One region of the Hippea alviniae EP5-r genome, then DNA from elsewhere that is predicted to be linked to it. Evidence: riboswitches for the same ligand, from Rfam matches in the RefSeq annotation. Region 1 holds a riboswitch; the other holds the start of a gene.
The links. Region 1 has a riboswitch for cobalamin ahead of G415_RS0100935 (ribonucleoside triphosphate reductase). Riboswitches for the same ligand answer to the same signal wherever they lie in the genome.
Positions count from the first base shown of each region.

Region 2: another riboswitch for cobalamin. It lies ahead of G415_RS0102675 (cobyrinic acid a,c-diamide synthase CobB); the one in region 1 lies ahead of G415_RS0100935 (ribonucleoside triphosphate reductase).

Region 1 is NZ_ATUV01000001.1:167,116-171,600, reverse strand. Features, by position in the region: gene G415_RS0100945 (ATP-binding protein) at 1-776, shown strand, start outside; gene G415_RS09335 (NRDE family protein) at 779-1,483, shown strand; cobalamin riboswitch at 1,491-1,678, shown strand; partial or broken gene G415_RS0100935 (ribonucleoside triphosphate reductase) at 1,770-3,975, shown strand; gene G415_RS0100925 (anaerobic ribonucleoside-triphosphate reductase activating protein) at 3,975-4,485, shown strand, end outside.
Region 2 is NZ_ATUV01000001.1:499,172-503,656, reverse strand. Features, by position in the region: tRNA gene G415_RS0102700 (tRNA-Gly) at 88-163, shown strand; tRNA gene G415_RS0102695 (tRNA-Cys) at 189-264, shown strand; tRNA gene G415_RS0102690 (tRNA-Leu) at 276-363, shown strand; gene G415_RS10630 (DUF7847 domain-containing protein) at 438-1,118, opposite strand; gene G415_RS0102680 (precorrin-2 dehydrogenase/sirohydrochlorin ferrochelatase family protein) at 1,170-1,619, opposite strand; cobalamin riboswitch at 1,662-1,843, shown strand; gene G415_RS0102675 (cobyrinic acid a,c-diamide synthase CobB) at 1,903-3,222, shown strand; gene G415_RS0102670 (sirohydrochlorin cobaltochelatase) at 3,219-4,187, shown strand; gene G415_RS0102665 (FecCD family ABC transporter permease) at 4,184-4,485, shown strand, end outside.

The sequences.
Region 1 (4,485 bases):
AATCTGTCGCTTTAATGGCAAGACCCGAAGTAAGAAGAACACGCATTGTCGCAAAACTGCTCAAGTTTCAATACGAATACTCCATGAAAAATTCAGACAGAATCAAAGTCGCAGAAGCAGAGCTCGTAACCGGACACACATCTTCGCAAAAGATAGCAAGCATATACGGATTTTTGCCGTTTGCCCTATTTGTTTCCTATTACGACCAGAACGAGTTTATAGGCATAAACATACCAAAAAACAGACAGAGAGAGACAATACTTTACGCTTTAAGACCATCAAAAGAACCAATCAAATCAACCATTTTTTCACCAAAAGAGCACGAACAATTCCTAAAAGAGATATACTCAGGCGACATGTTTGATGTAAGTGTAAAAACCGAAGCAACCAACGATTTAGAAGAAAAAACGCTTTACTCAACAATAAAGAGACGGGATATGTCACTTGGCACAATCATTATAAAAACAATGGGCAAAGACTGGTTTGACATCATAAAAAGCGTATCCAAAGAGATAAAATTTGACGGTTTTAAGACTATTTTTGTCAGGATTTTAGCCGACAAACCACTGCCAGAAAACTTAGAAGAATATATGAACTCCTTAGGGTTTTTCTTAAGCGGCACAATATTAGGCCCAATTGACAAGTGGTCTTTGCTCTATATTCAGCCAATAAATCAGAAGATAGATTGGGATGAGATAAAGCTTTACGACAAAAGGGCAGTAAAATTAAAAGAGTATGTAAAAGAGAACCAGCTTAAGGTTTATAATCTAATTTAGCCATGTGTGTCTATGCATTTTATCTAAATAAAAAAAGAGATATCTTTGTAATGATGGGCAACAGAGACGAAGAGTTCAAAAGAAAATCGATAGGTTTACACTTCGCTAATGAAAATACGCTTATGGGCATAGATTTAAAAGAGAAGGGAAGTTGGCTTGGTTTGACAAAAAACGGAAAAATCGCCTTCATAACAAACCACAGAAACCCTAAAATCTTCAAAGAAAACGCACCATCAAGAGGACACATCGTCAAAAAATTCCTAACCGAAAACATAAACGAAAAAGAGTTTATCTCATTTTTAAAAGACACAAAATCAATCTTCAACGGATACAATCTCGTTTTCGGAAACCTAACCGACAAACGGCTGTTTTATTACTCAAACATTAAAGATGAGCTTGTTGAGATAGAAGACGGAATCCACTGCCTATCCAATGCCTTTTTAAACTCTTCCTGGCCTAAAGGCGAAAAACTTAAAACATTTCTAAAAAATGCAATCGAGAAAGAGATAGACGAAGAGACGATATTATCGTTTCTTGAAGAAACCGATTCAGACAATCTCTCTTCTCTATTTTTAAACATCAACGGCTTATATGGAACGCACTTTTCATATTTTATAAAAAACAGAAACAGAGAGATATTTATACTTGAGAAAAACCATTTAGAAGAGACAAAGAGCAGGTATATCTTTCGCTTGACATCTTCTTAGCAAAAGTAATATAAAAAACATGTCGGGTCAAGGAAGTCCGGTGAAAATCCGGCGCTGCCCCCGCAACTGTGAGGCTGACGAAACTCTCACTATGCCACTGTCGGGAGTGGCTCTTTAAACAGGGTCGCCCGATGGGAAGGCGAGAGGAGTAGGATGAAGCCGAGCCAGGAGACTTACCCGACAAAAAATCGAACGGGAGGTTCAAAGATGAGAAAAGAAAGCCCGCCTGACTGATATCCCCTTTTAAATCTCACATATTATCAACTCAAAAGCATAAGGGGGTATTGTGTTTTCAAAAATCATCAAAAGAGACGGCAGAGTTGTAAGTTTTAACGCAGAAAAGATAACCGACGCCATAGCAAAGGCAGGAAAATCAACCAAAGAGTTCGATTATGATACAGCAAAAAAGCTCACCATCAAAGTTTTAGATTTAGCTTACAGGTTTTTTGGTGATAGAACACCAACAGTTGAAGAGATACAGGACATTGTTGAAGAAGTCCTGTTAAGCTCACCATTCAAAAAGACAGCAAAAGCCTACATTATTTACAGAGAACAGCATGCCCAGTTAAGAGAGTTCAAAAACAGAGCCGATGTCGAACTCATCGAGAGCTATCTAAACAGACTCGATTGGGAAGTAAAAGAGAACTCCAACATGAGCTTTTCCCTTCAAGGGTTAAATAATTACATCTCATCGGCTATCACCAAAACCTACTGGCTTAACAAAATTTATCCTAAAAACATCAAAGAAGCTCATCTAAACGGCGATTTCCACATCCACGACTTAAACTCTCTAAGCGTATATTGTGTCGGTTGGGATCTGCAGGACTTGTTGCTTAAAGGCTTTAAAGGAGCAAAGGGTAAAGTCTCAAGCAGACCGGCAAAACACTTCAGAAGCGCACTCGGTCAGGTTGTCAACTTTTTCTACACCCTTCAGGGAGAATCAGCAGGAGCTCAAGCCTTCTCAAACTTCGACACCTATCTTGCTCCGTTCATAGCCTTTGACAATCTATCCTATAAAGAAGTCAAGCAGGCTTTGCAAGAGTTTGTATTCAATGTCAATGTGCCAACAAGGGTCGGGTTTCAAACTCCCTTCACAAACATAACCCTTGATTTAAAAGTGCCTGAATTTTTAAAGAATCAGGCCGTTATCATAGGCGGAGAGCTGCAAAATGCAACATACGGTGAATTTCAAAAAGAGATGGACATGTTCAACAAGGCATTTATGGAAGTTATGAGCGAAGGTGATGCAGACGGCAGGGTGTTTACATTTCCTATTCCAACATACAACATTACAAAGGATTTTGATTGGGACAACCTTTCATTAAAGCCGCTCTGGGAAGCAACGGCAAAATACGGAATTCCATACTTTGCAAACTTTATAAACTCAGACATGAGTCCGGAAGATGCCCGTTCAATGTGCTGCAGGCTCAGGCTTGATACAAGAGAGCTCAAAAAAAGGGGTGGCGGTCTGTTTGGTGCAAATCCTTTAACCGGCTCAATAGGCGTTGTAACAATCAACCTGCCAAGAATCGCATATCTTTCGGCAACAGAAAGTGAGTTTTTCTTTCGTCTCACAGAACTGATGGAACTTGCAAAGGAGTCGCTTGAGATAAAGCGAAAGGTACTTGAGCGTTTTACAGATTTTAATCTCTATCCTTATTCAAAATTCTATCTCTCTTCAATTAAAGAGCGCTTTGGAGAATACTGGAAAAACCACTTCTCAACCATAGGGCTTATAGGTATGCATGAAGCGTGTTTAAATCTTATAAATGAGCCAATAACAAGCAGTGCAGGTCAGGAGTTTTCAGCTAAAGTACTCGATTTTATGAGAGATAAACTTCAACAATTCCAGAACGAGACAAACAACAATTACAACCTTGAAGCAACACCAGCAGAAGGCACATCATTCAGACTTGCAAGATTAGATAAGGAGAGATACCCGGATATAAAAACATCCGGCACAAGCTCAAAGCCATATTACACAAACTCATCTCAATTACCCGTAAACTATACAGATGATGTATTTGAAGCGTTGGAGTTGCAGGATAATCTTCAAACAAAATACACAGGCGGCACGGTTTTGCACATCTTTTTGGGTGAAAGATTGTATGATTCAAGTTCAGTTAAGCTTTTAATAAAAACCATCTTTGAAAATTACAGACTGCCCTATCTGACTTTAACGCCTACTTTTTCAATCTGCCCAGTTCATGGTTACATAGCAGGAGAGCACAAAGAGTGTCCCATCTGCAAAAGAGAAAGGGAAGAAGAGATAGAAGCAGAAATTAAAAGACTTAAAAAATTACTGGAGGAAACAAATGACTAAAGAAGAAATCTTAAAAAAGATAGAAGAGCTTGAGAGAAAAAAGAAGGAAGTAAAAGGCGAAAGATGTGAAGTTTACTCCCGCGTTGTTGGATACCTAAGACCGGTTGAGCAGTGGAACGATGGAAAACAAGAAGAGTTCGAACAGAGAAAAACATTTAAGGTAAGCTGATGTTCGGCGGACTTCAGCGATTCTCTCTTATAGATTACCCAAAGGAGATTGCTGCTGTTGTGTTTACAATAGGTTGTAATTTTAGATGTCCATATTGCCACAATCCTGAGCTTGTCAACAATACAGCAGAAAGAATTGAAGATAAATATATTCTGGATTTCTTGGAAAAAAGAGTTGGCAAGCTAACGGCAGTCTCAATAACAGGTGGTGAGCCTACGATACACGGCGAGAGATTGATCAAGTTTATTGAACAGGTTAAAGATAAGGGATTTAAGGTTAAGTTAGACACAAACGGTTCGAACCCGAAGCTACTAAATAAACTCATCAGTTTAAATCTCATCGATTATATAGCAATGGACATAAAGGCACCCTTTGAAAAATACGAAAAGGTTGCAGGTGTAAAATGCAATACAGACAAGATAAGTGAATCGATAAATATAATTTTGAATTTTAAAAACCATGAATTCAGAACAACTGTTGTCGAAGAATTGCTAAACGAAAACGACATAG
Region 2 (4,485 bases), 330 kb from region 1:
TGGATTTTCAGTTTCTATAAGGATTTTTAGCAGTGTAATTTTTTTATTGACAAATGGGCGATTTTGACTATCATAAGCACTGCAAGAGCGGGAATAGCTCAGTTGGTAGAGCACGACCTTGCCAAGGTCGGGGTCGCGGGTTCGAGTCCCGTTTCCCGCTCCATTTTTATTTATGCTGAAATCAACAAGGCGGCATAGCCAAGCTGGCTAAGGCACGGGTCTGCAAAACCCTGATCCCCGGTTCGAGTCCGGGTGCCGCCTCCATTTTTTATTCAGCCGGGGTGGCGGAATTGGTAGACGCAAGGGACTTAAAATCCCTTGGAGCCATGCTCCGTGCGGGTTCGATTCCCGCCCCCGGCACCAGCTTGAATCCCAATTTTGTAATCAGTAAATTTTAGCTTTAATAAGGTGGTTATATTTACAAACACTTATAAAGGTTATTGGTGGCTGAATTCCGTCTCTTTATCTTTGAGCTCTATGTATATCAAAGTAAAGCTAACATTTGCGAATACGACGCTGAACATTTGGGCTAATATTCCACCAAACAGTGGAACGAATTTTAAAACTGTAGAGATTAACATATCGATAATGATTACAGCCAAAAAACAGATAAACACTTCGCCGAAGTTGTCTTTTACAAGATTAAAGCTTCCTTTTATAGATTCTCCTATCTCTTTTTCTGAGAGCAAGATTTCCTGAAGTGTGAACATAAAAAACAGCAAAGCTATAAAACCGGGAATCACAAACAGAGCGAAACCGATGCTTACGACGATGCTTACCAACAGAGAAGCCAAAATTACAGCTCCTATTCTGTTCATAACTTCTGAAAAGCTCGTGCTTAAATTTGCTCTGCCGCTTTCTTCTTTCTCATAAGTCATATAGATAACTAACGAACCTGATATGACGGATAAAAAGAAGGAGAAAAAAGAGAACAGAAAGGCAATCAGATACGCTGTGGGTTTTGTAGGCGGATGGTTTATCAAGATGTTTGCACTCATACCAATACCAAAAACAATGGCAACAGAGAACAGAATAAGAAATACAAGCAATGGAGGAACAAACAACACAAGTTCTTCAAACATATAGTTAAATGTCTTTTTTAGAAAGTAAAAGTTCATACTCTTTCTCCAAGTTTTAATCTAAGTTATTTTAAAATATATAATTTTACATTAAAAATCAATACTTTTTAGAGCCTTTAGAAGCTTTTCTTTGAATTCTTTGCTTTTTGATGGGTTTTTGCCCTGCGTCGAGATAGCTATTACAATATCTCCAAACTTTATCGTAGCCGAGGTAAAAAAGTCGCACTCATTTTGGTTATCTGCAACATTAACGGGAATAGAGAGCTCTTTTGCTTTTAAAAATAGAGTGTGGTTTAGTTTTCTATCGTTTGTGCAGATAAAGATAAAGTCGTAATCAGCTGTTATATCTGAGATTGAAGCTTTCTTTTTTACCAATTTAACAGGCAGACTGTAAAACCCATCTTCAAAGTCTAAAGAGATAATTGTCATGTTGGGTTTTGTTAAAGACAAAATGGATTTTACCTTTCTTAAAGCAACTTTACCTGCTCCAAAGACTAAAATATTTCTGCCACTAAACTTGAAAAATAAGGGATAGCACATGCTTTTATTTTATATTTTGCACACTATATTGAAAAGTTAAAAATTATTTGCTAAAGTTAAATTGGGCTCTATCAGGGAAGTTGGGTGAGAATCCCACGCTGTACCCGCAGCTGTATTCGGGAACGAAACTCCCAGAAAGCCACTGTCGGCTATTGCCGATGGGAAGGCGGGAGGAGTAGGTTTTTGCCCGTAAGCCAGAAGACCTATAGAGCCTTAGAATTCCCCGGGTATTGGGAGGTTCTATGTGCTCTTTTTTCTTTTTCAACCCACCGATTAGGGCTGCATGAGAAAGCCAGCCTTCATCATAGCCGCAGACAGAAGCGGTTCTGGTAAAACAACTATAACAGTTGGATTGCTTCACACTCTTAAAGAAAAGGGTTATTCTATAGCGCCATTTAAGTGCGGCCCTGACTATATAGACACTGCCCATTTGACTTGTGCATCTGGTTCTTTTGCCTATAACCTTGACAGCATAATGCTAAGCAGAGCAGAGCTTAAAGACACCTTTTTTGAGAATCTCATACAAGCGGATATAGGCATTGTAGAAGGCGTTATGGGACTATTTGACGGAATAGAGTCATACACATTCAAAGCAAGCACATACGACATTGCAAAGATATTGAATCTGCCAGTTGTTATAGTAATTGATGCTTCTAAATGTTCTGCATCTATTGTGGCTTCAGTAAAAGGTTTTGAAGAGTTAGCAAGAGAAATAAAAATAAATGGCGTCATTATAAACAACATAGGAAGCTCGATACACGAAAAATTGGTAAGGGATGCTATAAGAAACCACTCGTCTCTGAAAATTTTAGGAATAATCCCAAAGAATAGAGAGTTGACATTACGCTCAAGGCATCTTGGACTTAAGGTTGCAGAAGAGACAGAGAAAGAAGAGTATGAAAAAATCGCAGAACACATAGGCAAATATGCAAATATAGATGAAATAATAAGGCTCTCTGAGATTGAGTTTGAATATGAAATTAAGCATGCCACAACCATAAAAAGCAAAACAGCACTCATAGCTTACGATAAAGCCTTCAACTTTTACTATCAAAACAATTTAAGAGAACTTGAGAAAATGGGATATAATTTAAAATTTTTCTCGCCGCTTAAAAACGAAACGGTGGACAACGCCGACTTTGTGTATTTAGGCGGCGGATATCCAGAGTTATACGCAGAACGGCTATCTAAGAGTGTAAAAACCATTAAAAGTATAGCAGAACATATAAACTCAGATAAGCCACTGATAGCCGAATGTGGCGGAATGATGCTTTTATCAGAAGGTATATACATAGACGATGAATTTTACAAAATGGCTAAAGTTTTCAATGTAAAAATAAAAATGAGCAAGAGAAGAAAAGCTCTTGGTTATGTTAAGGTAAAAGACTTAACAAAGACATTTTTAGAAGGGCCTGTATTTGGGCATGAGTTTCATTACTCATACTATACCCAGATAGATGAACAGTTCAGCTTTGAGCTTAAAAAATTGACCGATGGAACAGTTTATAAAGATGGACTTATGAAAAATAGAGCCATAGCAAGTTATGTACACTTTCTATTCTCTAAAAAGTTTTTAAAAAATCTCTGTGGAGGTGTTTTATGAGAGTTTTCTTAAGCTTTCTCATCGTTTTCGTTTTGACCTTTGGTGTTCATCTTCAATCTTTCGGAAAAGCCCAACATAAGGGCAAGGTGGCTATAGTTCTTGCAGACTTCGGAACGACTTATTCAACAGGGTTTGTTGATATTGAAAACATCAAAGAAGCCGTGCAGAAAGCATTTCCGCACGAAAAAGTTGTTTTTACATTCACTTCCAACATTATAAGAAACATTTGGCACAAAAGACAGCACAACAAGAAGTTTGAGAACAACTCAAAACTAAAAGATTTTCTCTATGTTAAAGGACCACTTGCAACAATAGCCGACTTGCAGGACGAAGGATACAAAACGATTATTGTTCAGCCAACCCACATTTATGATGGCGAAGAGTTTACAGACCTTCTATCTTATGTAAACGGTTTAAACTCTATAAAAACAATGAAAAAGAAGTATATGCCATTCAAAAAGCTCGTTATCGGAAGACCAGCCTTAGGAAGAAATGTTTGGAAATACGATTATCACAAAGATATAGAGATAGCAGCAAAAGCCCTAAAAAACGATATTGAGCTTGCAAAAAAGAATAAGGCTGCTTTGGTTTATATGGGACATGGAAACGAGCATTACTCAACAGGCGTATATGCTGAGCTTCAGAAAGAGCTAAGAAAGATGTATCACACCGATAAAATATTTGTTGGAACAGTTGAAGGATTCCCTTCTTTAGAAGATGTTTTGAGTGAAGTAAAAAGAGCGGGTATAAAGAAAGTTTTACTCAAACCTTTGATGGTTGTTGCTGGCGACCATGCAAACAACGACATGTGTGGAGACGAAGATTCTTGGAAGAGTGCATTTAAAAAGGAGGGGATAAATGTTGTTTGCTCCATTCATGGACTTGGAGAGAATCCAGAATGGGTAAATATATACATACAACATATAAAGGATGTTGCAAGAGATAACGGCATAAAACTAAGATGAAAATTTATCTTTTTCTATTTTTCGCAACACTGATAGCATTTTTGATTAGTATCACAACGGGTTCTGTAAACATAAACATTTTTCAGATGAGCGAGATAGAAAAAACCATAATTTTTAATTACAGGCTGCCTTTATCCTTAGAGGCAGCCTTCATTGGTTCAATACTTGGATTGTCCGGCGCAATACTTCAAATAATACTAAAGAATCCGCTTGCAGATGGGTTTACCACTGGAGCGGCTTCAACGGCTGCATTAGGCGGAGTTTTGGTTATTTGTATTGGCTTGCCGTATTTTTTTGT